DNA from 3 places in the Brachybacterium sp. NBEC-018 genome. Region 1 is predicted to be linked to each of the others. Evidence: predicted binding sites of a transcription regulator. Region 1 holds the regulator's gene; each other region holds the start of a gene.
The links. Region 1 encodes LexA, which represses DNA repair genes until DNA is damaged. Its sites were predicted from a motif close to TCGAACANNTGTTCGA; they were not measured.

Region 1 (4,997 bases):
GGCGCACGCGGACCCCGGACGGCCGCGAGTACACCTACGCGGACACGGTGGGCTTCGTGCGGCACCTGCCCACGCAGCTCATCGAGGCCTTCCGCTCGACGCTCGAGGAGGTCGGCGACGCGGACCTCCTGCTCCACGTCGTCGACGCCTCCCACCCGGACCCGGAGGGCCAGATCCGCGCCGTGCGCACCGTGCTCGGCGAGATCGAGGGCTTCGACGTGCCCGAGATCGTCGTGCTGAACAAGGCCGACATCGCCGCCCCGGAGACCCTCGCCCGGATCCGATCCCAGGTGGGGCTCTCCGCGGTGGTCTCCGCCCGCACGGGAGCCGGCATCGAGGAGCTGCGCGAGCTCATCGCGGAGCACCTGCCCCGTCCCGCCGTCGAGGTGGACCTCGTGGTGCCCTACTCGCGGGGCGACCTGATCTCGCGGGCGCACGACACGGGCGAGGTGCTGGGTGAGGAGCATCTCGCCGAGGGCACCCACCTGCACGCCCGTGTCGACGAGGCGCTCGCCGCGGAGCTGCGCGGCGCGGCCTGAGCCGGAGCGCGGGGGCGCGCGGATACCCTGATCCGATGACCGCAGCCCCCGCCTCCGAGGCGTCCGTCGCCTCCCTGTCCACCCTGATGGAGGCGGCCGTCGGGGCCATCGGCGGCAGCCCCCGCGAGGGGCAGTCCGCGATGGCGGAGGCCGTCGACACGGCCATGCGGGGTCAGCGCCATCTGCTCGTCCAGGCGGGCACCGGCACCGGCAAGTCCCTCGCCTACCTCGTCCCCGCCCTGCGGCACGCGGTGACCTCGGGGCGCCCGGTCGTCGTCTCCACGGCGACGATCGCGCTGCAGACCCAGCTGATCCGCAAGGACCTCCCGCGGATCGTCGACGCGCTCGCCCCGCACCTCCCGCGCACGCCCACCTTCGCCCTGCTCAAGGGGCGCGGGAACTACCTGTGCCGGCACAAGATGGACGGCGGCTACCCCGTCGAGGATCCCGGCTCCCTCTTCTCCGAGGCCGCGGTGGACCCCGCCTCCGGCGCGAGCGAACGGCTCGGGGACCAGGTGCGGCGACTGCGCGCCTGGGCGGAGGAGACGGACACGGGTGACCGCGACAGCCTCGAGGACCCGGTCTCCGACCGCGCCTGGCGGCAGGTCTCCGTGCTGGGCAACCAGTGCCTCGGCCAGACCTGTCCGATGGTCGGCTCCTGCTTCGCCGAGCGCAGCCGCGAGATCGCGAAGGAGGTCGACGTCATCGTCACGAACCATGCGCTGCTCGCGATCGACGCCTTCGACGGCCACGGGATCATCCCCGAGCACGACGTGGTCGTCTTCGACGAGGCCCACGACCTCACCTCCCGCGTCACCGGCGCCGTCACCGAGGTGCTCGTGCCCGGCATGGTGCGGGGGACCGTGCGCGACCTCCGGGGCCTGGGCATGGCCGCGACCGCGCTCGACGACGCCGGCGACGAGCTGCGCGAGGCCCTCGCGCTCGTCCCCGACGGGCGGGTGATCGGGGACCTCCCGGAGCGCCTCGCCGATGCGATCGAGCAGCTGCGGGTCCAGGCCCGCACCGCCCACACCGACGCCAAGGACGCGGGGGACGAGGGTGTGGTCGGCACGGCCGGCGCGCGCAAGGCCGTCCGCTCGAGCCTGCAGGAGATCATCGACGTCTGCGAGCGTCTCCTGGACCCGGCGGAGGACGACGTCGTCTCCGTCTCCCACTCGCCCGTCACCGGGCGCTCGAGCGTGCAGGTGGCGCCGCTGAGCGTCGCGCTCGCCATGCGCGGGGCGATCCTCGAGCACCGCACGGCCGTGCTCGCCTCCGCGACCCTCGCCCTGGGCGGCCGCTTCGAGCCGCCCGCGGGGGAGGTGGGGCTCGCGCGCGCGGCCCGCACCGCGGTGGACGAGGTCCCCTCCCGCGAGGACCACGGCGCCTGGGCGGGTCTCGACGTCGGAAGCCCGTTCGCCTACCGCCGCCAGGGCATCCTCTACACGGCCGCGCATCTGCCGCGGCCGGGCCGCGAGGGGCCGAGCATCGAGATGCTCGACCATCTGACGGAGCTCGTGGAGGCCTCGCACGGCGGTGCGCTGTGCCTGTTCTCCTCCCGCCGGGGCGCGGAGCTCGCCGCGGAGCACGTGCGCGCCCGGCTCGACCTCCCCATCGGTGTGCAGGGGGAGGACTCGATGGGCAATCTCGTGCGGGACTTCCGTGAGGACCCGGACACGAGCCTCTTCGGCACGCTCACCCTGTGGCAGGGCGTGGACGTCCCCGGGCAGGCCTGCCGCCTGGTGACGATCGACCGCATCCCGTTCCCGCGGCCGGACGATCCGCTGACGGCGGCGCGCCAGGAGCGCGTGGACCAGCGGGGGAGCAGCGGCTTCATGGCGGTCTCCGTGCAGCATGCGGCGCTGCTCATGGCGCAGGGCGCGGGCCGGCTCATCCGCACGCAGGAGGATCGCGGCATGGTCGCGGTGCTCGACCCGCGGCTGGCGACGGCCCGCTACGGGCAGGTGCTGCGGGCGGCGATGCCTCCGCTGTGGCCCACCCAGGACCCGCGCGTCGCCGTCGACGCGCTCCGGCGGCTCAGCGCCTCCTGAGCCGGGCGGTCCCAGGGCCCGGGGGCGTCAGGCCCTGGGCCGGGACGAGCCCGAGCCCGAGCCCGAGCCCCGGCAGGACATGGGCCCGGAACGACCCGGCCTGGCAGGACCTCAGACCGCGCGGAGGACGGCGACGACCTTGCCGAGGATCTCGGCGGCGTCGCCGAGGATCGGCGTGAAGGCCGGGTTGTGCGGCATGAGCCAGATGTGGCCGTCCCGCTGGGCGAACGTCTTGACGGTCGCCTCGCCGTCGATCATCGCGGCGACGATCTCGCCCTTCTCCGCCGTGGGCTGCGAGCGGACGACGACCCAGTCGCCGTCGCAGATCGCCGCGTCGATCATCGACTCGCCGACCACCTGCAGCAGGAAGAGGTCGCCGTCGCCGACGAGCCGCTCGGGCAGCGTGAAGACGTCCTCGACCTGCTCCTGCGCGGTGATGGGGACGCCTGCGGCGATCCGTCCCACGAGCGGAACGGGCACGGAGGGGCCGGCCATGACCTCGGAGGGATCTGCCTCCTGCTCGGGGGCGCCGTCCTCCCCGGGCATGACGACCTCCATCGCGCGCGGGCTGCGCGGGTCGCGGCGCAGGAATCCCTTGCGCTCGAGCACCTGGAGCTGGTGGGAGACCGAGGAGGACGAGGTGAGTCCCACGGCGTCGCCGATCTCCCGGATGGTGGGCGGGTAGCCGCGCGAGCGCAGCGACGCGGTGATGGTCTCCAGCACGAGCCGCTGGCGACGGGAGAGCGCGGCCGTGGACTCGGACGGCGACTCCTCGCGCAGGCGGCGGAGCGGCGCGGGTCGGGACGGGATGCTCGGCGACATCGGGCGGTCCTCCTGGCTTCGTCTGTCTGACCCTCGCGGTTCGGTGGTCGTGTCACCCAGGGTAGGTCGGCCGGGAGCGAACTCCAAACATGTGTTCGAGTTTTCTCTTGCGTGTCGCGAAGCTCTGCCCTAGAGTCGCACAGAGATTCGATCGAACAGGAGTTCGTAAGATGCACACTCGTCAGGCCACCGTCACCGCCCTTCCCCTGCGTGACGCCTCCGCCGTCGCCCGCCCTGCTCGTGCAGGTGTTCGACTGGAGGTCACCCGTCGGGGCCGCATGCTCGTCACCGCGATCGCCTTCCTCCTCGGGCTGGCCGTCGCCGCCCTCGCCCTGCTCGTCCTCGACGTCCCCTCCGCCCTCGCGGGTGACGGGGCCGACGGCGAGCGGACGGTCACCGTCGCCGCCGGCGACGACCTCTGGTCCTACGCCGATCTCTACGCCCCCGAGGGCATGAGCGACGCCGACTTCGTCACCGAGGTCCGCGCGCTCAACGAGCTCCCCACCCCGCGCCTCACGCAGGGCCAGGAGATCGTGCTGCCGGCCGCGGATCCCGCCGGGCGCTGATCCCCCGGGCCAGGTACCCTGGCCCGATGCACTGCCCGTACTGCCGCCATCCCGATTCGAGGGTCGTCGACTCGCGCACGTCCGACGACGGCGGCACGATCCGGCGCCGGCGCCAGTGCCCCCAGTGCTCCCGCCGGTTCTCCACCACGGAGACGGCCTCGCTCTCCGTGCTCAAGCGATCCGGGGTGAGCGAGCCCTTCAGCCGCGCGAAGGTCATCTCCGGCGTGCGCAAGGCCTGCCAGGGCCGTCCCGTCTCCGACGATCAGCTCGCCGTCCTCGCGCAACGCGTCGAGGAGGACATCCGCGGATCGGGCCAGGCGGAGATCGACGCCCACGGCGTCGGGCTCGCGATCCTGCAGCCGCTCCAGGAGCTGGACCTCGTGGCCTACCTCCGCTTCGCGAGCGTGTACCAGGGGTTCGAGTCCCTCGACGACTTCGAGGCGGCGATCCGTCGGCTTCGCGACGAAGGTCCGGCCTCGTCCTGAGACTCGTCCACCAGGTGGTGGATAGTGGTCAGGAGACTCCCAGGGTGTGCGTAAGATAGCCCCCGTGCGCTCGCGCGGCGCACATCTGATCGGCGGTCGTGGAGGGGAAGCCACGGCCGCCGATCTCTGTCCGTGGACCCGCCCCGAGCGGAGCCTCCCGCCCGCCCCGGGCCGCGGGACGCCGGGCACCGTGGGGGCACAGGGCGCAGGAGGCTCAGCCGCCGACGCCCTCCGGCAGGTCCCGGGCGTGCACCACGCCCAGATGGGTCGTGGGCCGGGTCATCGCGACATAGAGGTCCCCGGCGCCGTGCTGCTCCACGAGCTCCGCCGGCTCCACGACGACGACCGCGTCGAACTCGAGGCCCTTCGCGTCCTGAGCGCTCATCACCGCGATCTCGTCGTCGACACCGGAGGATCCCAGCCCGATCCGTCCCTGTCCGGACACCGCGCCGTGCTCCTGGAGCGCGCGGGCCACCTCGCCGATCCGCTCCGGGGCCGTGATCACCGCGGTCCGGCCGGTCCGGCCGTCGCGCC
Region 2 (4,997 bases), 340 kb from region 1:
GATGCATGGCCGCCTCGCGGCACAACGAGCGGCTGGCGGCGCAGTACGCCGCGGCCGGCTACCGCCCGCCGGGGTACTGAGCCGCACTGCCCCCGGGGCGCGGGGCAGCGACTCAGAACGGCGGGTCGGGTTCCGATGATGGTGGAGGTTCATCGCCGGGGAAGGCATCGCCCGGTGGACCGTTCCGGCCCGCGGTGATCGCCTCGGCGACGCGGATCCTCTCCTGGAACCGGTCCCAGACCCGTTGGTACGTCGCGGCGAGGACGCTGGTGACGAGGTCGGAGTTCTTCTGGACGTCCACCCAGTCGATGCCGCCGGCAGCCCACCGCGTGGAGGCGCCGTCCGGGGAGCGCTGGGGGTCCAGCGCTCCGTCCGTCTTCATCCGGTGGTGGCTCCGACAGAGCCCGTGGAGGTTCTCCGGCGAGGTGGGCCCGCCCGCGGCGGGATCGAGATGGTCGAACTCCTCGATGTGGTCCCACTCCCCCACGTGGAGCACGGTGCGATCGCAGCCCGGCACCGCGCACAGGGGGTCGATCAGCCTCAGGTGCTCGATCATCGCCGCGCTGGGCCGATACTGCCGGGCCGCGACCGGCAGGAACTCCCCGGTGACCGGGTGGGTCAGGACGCGATGCCACACCGTCGCCCGCGCACAGAGCGTGCGGGCCATGTCGATCGGGATCGGATGCACGCCCTCGAGCGTCGCGGGGGCGTCCGACATGCCGAGCAGGGAGAGGACGGGGACGGTGAGGTTCATCCGCAGCGGCATCGACGGGACCTCGACCCCGTCGGTCGCGATCGGGCTGCGCGTGAGCAGCACGTAGCGGAGTGCCCGCAGCGACATCGGCCGCCCGCTCGCGGCGACCTCCCCGTCCCGGTCCCAGGGGATCTGCCGGTCCTGGCCACCGGCGGCGATCCGCTCGAGGGCGTGCCGCTGCGCATCCTGCACCGAGCGGGCGGCCTGGTCCAGGCGCGTGCTGAGGTCGAGGATCTCCGGGATCGGGCCGACGATGGTGAGGAACGCGGTCCCGTCCGGTGCCGGCGCGTGCTCGAGGAAGACGTCCCGCCTCGATGCGGGGTCCCCTCCGGCGCCGACCTCAGGGTCGAGCCAGGTCACGAGGTGCTTCACGAGGGTCCGGAAACGATCCGGGGACAGCGACTCGACCCGCCACCCCGCGACGGTCTCGTCGACCTGACGGCGCTCGGCTCCCGGAAGGTCGCGCACGGCGCGGACGAGCTGGTCGAACCATTCCGTGGGAAGGTCCCCCGACTCGACCCGGGCGAGGCACGCGGGCAGATCGGTGACCCCGATGTAGGCGTAGTGGAGCCGACGGGTGGCGCGGCCGATCCGGGACCGCAGCACCAGCCCGGCGGCGATCCCGTTGCCGCCGTCGTCCCCGGAGGCGCCGTCCCACAGGGAGGCGAGGTCACGGAGCTCCTCGATGTAGAGGTGGGCGTGCACGGTGCGGCGCCGCTCGAGGACGCGTCGCAGGACGACGGCCTCCGCGGAGTCCTCCTCGAGATCCCCCTTCGCCGCGAGGTTCTCGGCGGTCACGTGACTGCGCCCACGGGGCGGCCGACGGAACCGGTGGGAGAGCGCGGCGCGATCGGGCCGCTCGCCATCGGACGGCGCCGTGCCGTGCGGTCGCGTCACCGTCATCACCCACCACCCCTCCCAGAAGCATCTGCCCGGCGCTCTCGCGCACTGCACGGAATCAGCGAGAACGAGGAAACTCACCTCGCCCCCACTCCCCTCATTTTAGAACACCTGTTCGCCGATGGCCAGCATTCTCGATCACGAACTCGAGAATGTGGACAACCACCCTCGGGGGAGGAACGATCCGCGACGTCGGCGGGCGGCACCGAGTGCGACAGTGCCCCCGGGGCCGTCGACGACAGCAGCATCGAGGCCGGCCGCGCTACGCAGATCGTCGTGTGACCGGCAGCGACGGTGACGACTCCCGTCCTCCACCGCAGCACCATCGCGCCCCGGCCCGCCCCAGCACCCCCCCTACACCCCTCACCTCCACCGTTCAATGCACATGCCGTTAATGTGGATAATTGGCCATTGTTGAGGAAAGGCTCTCATCGGCTCCCGGTGACATATGACCTCCCCCCCCTGGGCGTTCGAGGCATTCCCGCGGCGCCCCCGATGACGCCCCCGGCGACTCCACCGGCGACCTCGCCGCCGACCCCGCCGCCGACCCCATCGCCGAGCCACGTCGACATCGACCCGCCGGTCTCGCCATCACCGCCGACCCCTCCCCCTCGGCGCCACCCCGACCCCGTCGATCCGCGGGTCGCGCCCGCCACGCCTGCGCGTCGGCCCGCCGACCCCCGCCCCTCGATGACGCGACATGAACGCTTATGTTGGTCATCGTTTGCTCTTATGCCTCCACCGCCCCCACCATGGACGACGATCACTTCCGACCTCCAGGAGCCAGCGTGACGACCACCGCGACCACCGGGCTGAACCCGCATCTCACCGACCTCGCCGCCCGGCTGCGCGCCGAGATCGGCGAGGACGCCGTGGTCACGGAGCCCGAGGAGCGCTACGCGGGGGACACGGCCGTCCGCGCCGAGGCCGGCACCGAGTTCCTGCTCGTCCTTCCCCGCGACACCGCGGGGGTCCAGGCGACCCTGCGCGCCGCGCACGAGACGAGCACCGTCGTCGTGCCGCGCGGCTCCGGCTCCGGCCTCTCCGGCGGCGCCGTCCCCTCGCACGGCGCGATCGTGCTGGGCCTCGAGCGGCTCACCGCGATCCGCGAGATCGACCCGCTCGACGAGGTCGCCGTGGTCGAGGCGGGCGTCATCACCGCGGACCTCTCCGCCGCGCTGGCCCCGCACGGCTTCTTCTACGCTCCGGACCCGGCGAGCGCGCGACTCTCGAGCATCGGCGGCAACATCGCCACCAACGCGGGAGGGCTGCACTGCGCGAAGTACGGCGTGACCCGCGAGTCGGTGCTCGCCCTCGAGGCGGTCCTGGCCGACGGCACGCTCCTGCGCACCGGCCACCGCTCGATCAAGGGCGTCACGGGCCTGGACCTCACGCAGCTGCTCATCGGCTCCGAGGGCACGCTCGCCGTGGTCACCGCCGCGACGGTGCGGATCCGCCCGCTGCCCGTCGCGCGCCGCACCCTGCTCGCCCGCTTCCCGTCGACGACCGCCGCCGCGGCCGGGGTCAACGCGATCTCGCTGAGCCCCGTGCGGCCCGCCGCGACGGAGCTGCTGGACGCGGCGACGCTCCACGACATCGACGCGAACGCGGGATCCCGGATCGCCGAGGGCGACACGACGATCCTGCTCATCGAGCTCGACGGCTACGGCGTCGAGGAGCAGACCACGGACCTCACCGCGGCGCTCACCGTCGCCGGAGCCGCACTGCGCGTGATCGAGGACGAGGCGGAGGCGGAGCACCTGTGGGAGCTGCGCCGCTCGGGCCGCGGATCGGGCGCCGGCGGGCACCGCCTCGGCGAGGACGTCGCCGTGCCGAAGTCCCGGCTGGGCGCCGTCTTCGCGGAGCTCGCGGAGATCGGCGCCCGCCACGGCGTGCAGACCTCCGCCGTCGCCCATGCGGGAGACGGCAACCTCCACCCGAGCCTGGCCCTGCCCTCCGCCCCGGAGGACGTGCCCGGGCAGCTCCCGCCCGCGATCCTCGCCGCCGCGGACGACCTCGTCCGGGCCGCGATCGACCTGGGCGGCACGATCAGCGGCGAGCACGGCATCGGCACCGCCAAGCGCGGCTGGCTCGACCTCGAGCTCCCCACCCCCTCCCGCGACCTGCAGCGCCGCCTGAAGGACGCCTTCGATCCCCGCCACTTGCTGAACCCCGGGAAGGCCCTGTGATGACCACGACCTCGACCGCCCCTGCCCGCCTCTCCCCCGAGCACCTCGCCGGCGGCCTCCTCTCCGCGCTCGGCGCCCGGGAGGACCGCTCGCGCGGCTTCGGCAAGGCGACCGGAGCGCTGCCGGGTGCGGTGCCGCTGCTGGGCGGCGCCCCGAGCGCGGACGCCCTCCCCCTCGACGCGATCCGACGGGCCACCGCCGCGCTCACCGAGGACCCGCAGGCCCTCGTCGCCGCGCTGCAGTACAACGTGACGCCGGGGATCACCCCGCTGCGCGAGTGGATCGCGGAGCGCGAGGGCGTGGACGCGAGCCGCGTGCTCATCACCAACGGCGCCTTCCACGGCCTGTCCCTCGTGTTCGACGCGCTGCTGGACCGCGGCGACCGGATCGTCGTCGAGGACCCCACGTACCCGCTGATCTTCCGCGACCTCCAGCACCACGAGGTCGAGGTGCTCCCGCTCGCGCTCGGCGAGGACGGCTTCGACATCGACGCCCTCGAGGCCCGGCTCGAGGCGGGCGCGCGCCCGAAGCTGCTGTACACGGTCCCCGACTTCCACAACCCGACGGGCTTCGTCACGCCGGCCGCGCAGCGCGAGCGCCTCACGGAGCTCGCCGAGCGGTTCGGCTTCGTCATCGTCTCCGACAACGCGTACGCGGGCCTCGGCTTCCCCGGCGTCGAGGTGCCCGCGGACTACGACCTCGGCTCCGAGCTCGTGGTGCACGTGAGGACCTTCTCGAAGGTCCTCGGCCCGGGGCTGCGGCTCGGCTACCTCGTGCTGCCCACCTGGCTCGTCGGCCCCGTGACGCGGCTGCGCGCGAACCAGGACCAGCACTCCTCGGTGCTCGTGCAGTCCGTCGTCGAGCGGATCGTCGGCGCGGGCGACCATGCCCCGCTGGACGGCGGCCTCGACGGCATCGCGGACCGCGCCCGCGCCGCCTACGCCGACCGCTTCGACCTGGTCGCGGGGCTGCTCGACGCGGCCCTCCCCGGCGGGGTCACGGTGGACCATCGCAGCGGCGGGATCTTCCTGTGGGCGCGCGTGGAGGACGAGGGCGTGGACCTCGCCGCCGCGCAGCAGCTGGCCCGCACCCGCTTCGGGACCGATGCCGTGCTCGGCCGCTTCTTCTTCCTCGAGGAGGGCACGGAGGATCGC
Region 3 (4,997 bases), 940 kb from region 1:
TGGGCACGGACGAGGAGGTCGCCGCAGCCGTCGGCGACCTGCTGCGCGCGCAGCGCCGTGCGGGATACGCGGCCCAGGCCGCGGCGACCGCACAGGTCCTCCTCGAGCGGGGTGTGCTGCGGGAGCCGGCCGACGGCGGCGCACGGTCCGGGGGTTCCCTGTCCGACGGCTCCCGCGCCGGCCGGCGTCGCGCCGCCCCGGCGACCGTCACCCCGGAGCTGCTCGCCGTGGTCCGCGAGCTCGACGTCCCGCATCGCCGTGCCCGCGGCGCCGTCGGCCCCGCGTCCGCGGATCTCGCGGGCCCCGCGGGCCCCGCCGCGACCGCGACGGACCCCCGTCGGCGGATCCGCGTCCTCCGCGCGGCCCTCGACGCCCTGCCCGCCGCGCGCGCGGACCTGCTCGGCGCGCCGGAGCCGCTGCTGCGCCTGCGGCTCGCCCAGGCGCTCGAGGCCGCGGGTCTCACGGATTCCGCGACGACGGCGGCGCTCGACGCCCTCGAGCTGCTCGAGGAGGTGGACGCCGACCCCGAGGCGGAGGCCTCGCGCCGGGCCGATCCGCACCGGGTGCGCATCGCCGCCCATGCCGTCCTCGCCCGCACCCTGCGCGCCTCGCACCCGCTCGCCGCGGTGCGCCATGCCCTCGATGCGCTCGGCGTCATGCGCCGCGTCGAGGACGCCCCGCTGCGCGTGGGCCTCGTGACGGACCTGCTCGAGGCGCTCACCGCGGCCGGCCTCGAGCGGGACGCCTCCTTCGCGGCGGGCCGCCTGGCCTCCCTCCAGCGCTCGCTCCGGCGGGACGAGCTGCGCACGGGCCCGCTGCTCGCGGTCGCCGGCCAGCGGATCCGGGTGGGCCGGGCCGACGAGGCCCGCGAGGCGCTCGAGGAGGTGCGTCGGATCGCGCGCGAGCATCGCGACCGGTCGACCGATCTCGAGGCCGCGCGCCTGCTCGCGACGCTGTACGAGCGCGAGGGTGACCTGCGCGGCTCCCTGCTCCAGCTGCGCCGGGTCGCGGCGGACGCCCGCTGGCTGAGCGACGACCTCGCGACCCCCGCCCCGCGGCGCGGGCCGTTCCTGCGGATCGAGCTCGAGGCGCTCGCGCTCGTGCTGCGCCGCGCGATGGACCTCGGCGAGACCCCGACCGCCCGTGCCGCCGCCCGCGCGATCGAGCGCCGCACCCGGCCCGACGGCGGACGCCTCCTGCTGCCCTCGGCTCTGCTGTGGGACCACCGGGTCGATGCGCGGGTGGGGGAGCTCGTGGCGGTCGCCGCGGCCGAGCCCGATGCCGAGGAGCTGCCTGAGCTGCTCGACGGCGCCCGCGAGGTGATCGGCCTCGCCCCGGGCGGTCATGAGGAGCGGGCGCTGTACTGGCGCGCCTACCTCGACGAGCAGCATGCGCTGCTGCTCGAGCGTCGCGGGGAGCGGGAGGCGGCGCTCGCCGCCGCGCTGCAGGCCCAGGCGCAGTGGCGCAACCAGGACGCCGAGGCCGACGACCTCGAGCGGATCGACGCCCTCGTCGCCCGGCTCTCCGCGGAGGCCTGAGTCCCGCCGTCGCCCGGCTCGCCGCAGGGCGCCGCCTCCCTCTGTCGCCCCCTCCTCCTGCCGCCACCCAGCTCCCTGCGGGATCCCGCGGCCCGCGGCCCGTGCCCGCCGCCTTTCCTCCTCAGTCGAAGTTATCCACAATTTTGATCGATTTCCGCGAGGTGCTCGCTTTCGTCGATCAGGAGTTCTAAAATGAGGGGAGCGGCGTGAAGGGGATTCACGGGGATCTCCGGCCGCGATGAGCGCGGGGAGGTGTGCGATGTCGGCTCCGGTCCAGGCTGTCTCCGAGCAGGCCCCTGCTCCCGTTCCCGCATCGCATCCCGTCGCCCTGGACGCTCGCTCCCTCCCACGCCGTCTGCGGGGCTCCGTGCGAGGGCGCAGCGGTGTCACGGAGGAGAACCTCGATGCCCGTGCGGAGGTCGAGGAGGGCTCGCCCGAGTCGGCGGCGCTGCAGCGGATCCTGCGCCGGCGCCGCGAGGTCCAGGCGGCCGCCTACGTCGCGGAGCTGACGGACCTCGCCGAGCTCTGGGTGGAGGACGCCGGGGACGACGGCGACCTGAACGCCGTCGCGGTCGGAGTGGTGCTGCGCGCCAAGCTCGGCCGCGCCGCCGGCCGGCTCCGTGATGCGCGCATGGCCGTCGCCGAGCTCCCGCGCTGCCTCGCCCGGGTCGGGTCCGGCGCCCTGCCCCCGGAATGGTGCGACCATCTGCTCCGCTCCGTCCGCGGTCTCACCGCTGCTCAGCGCACCTTCGTCGACGAGCAGGTCTCCTCCTGGCAGCTCGAGACGCTGCCGGCGGACAGGTTCTGGACCCTGCTGCGTCAGCTCGTCGCCTGGATCGACACGGCCGCCGCGGCGGGCGGCACCGCCGAGTCCAAGCGGGACGTCGAGCTCGTCCTCCCCGGGCAGGACGACGGCACCGCGCAGCTGACCGTGACCGGTCCGGCCCCGGAGATCCTCGACCTCGCCAAGCGCCTCGACCGCGCCGCGCACTCCGTCCAGGATGCGCAGCGCCACGCGCTCGCCCGCATCGGAGCCGGCGAGGCGGGGGCGCCGATCCCCTGGGACGTCCACGGCGACGTCGCCCGCACCGGGGCCCCGATGCACCTCGGCGCGATCCGCTACGTCCTCCTGACCCGCTCCGAGATCGGGACCGACGGCGTGCCCGTCCCCGCCGCCGCGGTGCGGATGAATCTCGTCGTCCCGGTCCTGTCCCTCCTCGGGGTGACGGACGCACCGGGGATGCTGGACGGGACGGTGCCGATCCCGCCGGCCATGGCCCGCGACCTCGCCGCGAACGCGACCGCCTGGCATCGCGTGCTGACGGACCCGGTCACCGGGGAATTCCTCCCCGTCGCGGCGACGACGTACCGACCGTCCACGGCGATGGTGGAATATCTCAAGATCGTCGACCCGATATGTGCGACCCCCGGCTGTTCGCGACAGGTCGTGGATATCGGGGAAACGGACCATATCCAGGAATTCGACCACCTTCGTCCGGACAGGGGCGGGCCCACGAGTCCGGAGAACCTGCATCGGCTGTGCCGCACCCATCACCGGTTGAAGACCAGCAGGGCGCTCGACCCGGAGCGCACCGACACCGGCAGCACGAGGTGGACGGTGGGGGAGCTGACCTCCACGGAGGTCGAGGCGCAGCGTGACCTCGTGACGCAGGTCCTCGCCGCGGACTTCCGCACGGCCTGGGACCGCTACCAGGCGGGGCTCCAGGCGAAGCGGGACGCCGCCCTCGAGCGGGAGCTCGAGGCGGCAGGGTTCTTCGCCAGGTCCGTGGAGGACGAGCTCCACGAGGAGTACCTGCTCCGGCGCAGCGCCCAGCTCGTCGAGTACTACGAGGACTGGCAGGGGCCCGCCGGGATCGACCCGCCGCCCCCGCCACCGCTTCCCCCGCTGCCACCGCCGCCGCCCGATCCCTTCGACGTCCCGCCGCCGTTCTGACTCTGCCGCCGTTCCGACCCCGCTCCGCCCTGCCATGGCGCGCCGAACTGCCGTAGCGTAGGGAGCCCGGCCCGAGGAGACGGCCATGACCGCCGAGGCAGACACCTCCTACGACCCCGACAACCGGCCCACCACCGAGCGCCCGCCGCCCGGCCCGCCCGGTCGCGTGCAGGTGCGGGACAACACCCGGGCACGCCGCTTCGAGGCGGTGCGCGACGGCGAGGTCGTCGGCATCACCACCTACGAGCGGCGGCGCGGCCGCATCGAGCTGCTCCACACCGTCACCGACCCCGCCCAGCGCGGCGGGGGAGTGGCGTCCGTGCTCGCCCGCACTGCCCTTCGCGAGTCCCGCTCCGCCGGCCTCCGGATCATCATCGTGTGCCCCTTCATCGAGAGCTGGCTCCAGCGCCACCCCGAGGAGTCCGCCGGCGTCATCGCCCCCGACTGACCCCGACCGGGTCGAACCTGGCCGCCCGACGGTCCCACCCGCGGAGTAGCGTCGTCATCATGACGCGCAGCTCCGGAACCCTCGCCCGCCGCATCCTGCTCGACCTCGCCTCCCGCCCCCGTGACGCCGCCGAGGCGCTGCGCGGGCAGCTCGACCCCGCCGTGCTCAACGCCCACCCCGCCGGCCACCCGAACTCCCTCGCCTGGCTGCTCTGGCACACCGGCCGCGAGATCGACGTGCAGCTCGCCCACCTCTCGGGGCAGCCCGAGGTCTGGACCGCCCAGGGCTTCGGCGAGAAGCTCGGCCTCGGGGAGGCCGGCCGCGCCGTCGGCTACGGGCACAGCGAGGGGGAGGCCCGCGCGATCGTCGTCGAGGACGGCGACGTCCTCGTCGACTACGTGCTCGCCACCGCCGACGCGCTCCACGGGTACCTCGGCACGCTCGCCGACGCCGACCTCGACGAGGCGATCGGCGAGTACGACGGCGCCCCCATCACCCGGGCGGTGCGCCTGGTCAGCATCATCGACGACGCCGCCCAGCACCTCGGCCAGGCCGCCTACGTGCTCGGCACCACCGACCGCGGCTGAGACCGTCCCGCCGGCGCCTCCCTTCCGCGCGGAAGGTCCTCTTCTCCGCCCGACGGGCCGCGAGTAGCGTTCGCGGCGACGACCCGCGCCCACCGGGGCGCAGCTGACCCATCGAGGAGCAGTCATGTCCGAGCAGAGCCCGACGTCCCCGCAGGACACCACGACAGCGCAGGACCTCACGACAGCGCAGGACCCCGCGACGCCGCAGAACCCCGCCGCCACCGACTCCCGCCCCGCGCCGCGCGCCGGGACGCCCTGCTGGATCGACCTCTTCACCCACGACATCGAGGGGGCGAAGAGCTTCTACGGCGAGCTCTTCGGCTGGGACCTCACGGACACCGGCGAGGAGTTCGGGCACTACACGATGGCGACCCGCGACGGGCATCCCGTCGGCGGGCTCATGGCCGCGATGAACCCGGACGGCAGCGTCCCCGACCCCGCCGAGCAGCCCACCGCCTGGACCGTCTACC

Region 2: the regulator LexA is predicted to act here: its motif matches at 1,758-1,773, upstream of NLU66_RS16300 (HNH endonuclease signature motif containing protein).
Region 3: the regulator LexA is predicted to act here: its motif matches at 1,713-1,728, upstream of NLU66_RS01475 (HNH endonuclease signature motif containing protein).

What each region holds. Positions count from the first base shown of each region.
Region 1 covers NZ_CP100650.1:3,247,973-3,252,969, reverse strand. The annotation lists gene hflX (GTPase HflX) at 1-539, shown strand, start outside; gene NLU66_RS14755 (ATP-dependent DNA helicase) at 575-2,590, shown strand; gene lexA (transcriptional repressor LexA) at 2,702-3,412, opposite strand; gene NLU66_RS14745 (peptidoglycan-binding protein LysM) at 3,691-3,978, shown strand; gene nrdR (transcriptional regulator NrdR) at 4,005-4,463, shown strand; gene NLU66_RS14735 (HelD family protein) at 4,678-4,997, opposite strand, start outside.
Region 2 covers NZ_CP100650.1:3,583,091-3,588,087, forward strand. The annotation lists gene NLU66_RS16295 (hypothetical protein) at 1-80, shown strand, start outside; gene NLU66_RS16300 (HNH endonuclease signature motif containing protein) at 113-1,552, opposite strand; gene NLU66_RS16305 (FAD-binding oxidoreductase) at 2,443-3,843, shown strand; gene NLU66_RS16310 (PLP-dependent aminotransferase family protein) at 3,843-4,997, shown strand, end outside.
Region 3 covers NZ_CP100650.1:321,468-326,464, reverse strand. The annotation lists gene NLU66_RS01480 (hypothetical protein) at 1-1,538, shown strand, start outside; gene NLU66_RS01475 (HNH endonuclease signature motif containing protein) at 1,906-3,492, shown strand; gene NLU66_RS01470 (GNAT family N-acetyltransferase) at 3,578-3,940, shown strand; gene NLU66_RS01465 (DinB family protein) at 4,000-4,527, shown strand; gene NLU66_RS01460 (VOC family protein) at 4,652-4,997, shown strand, end outside.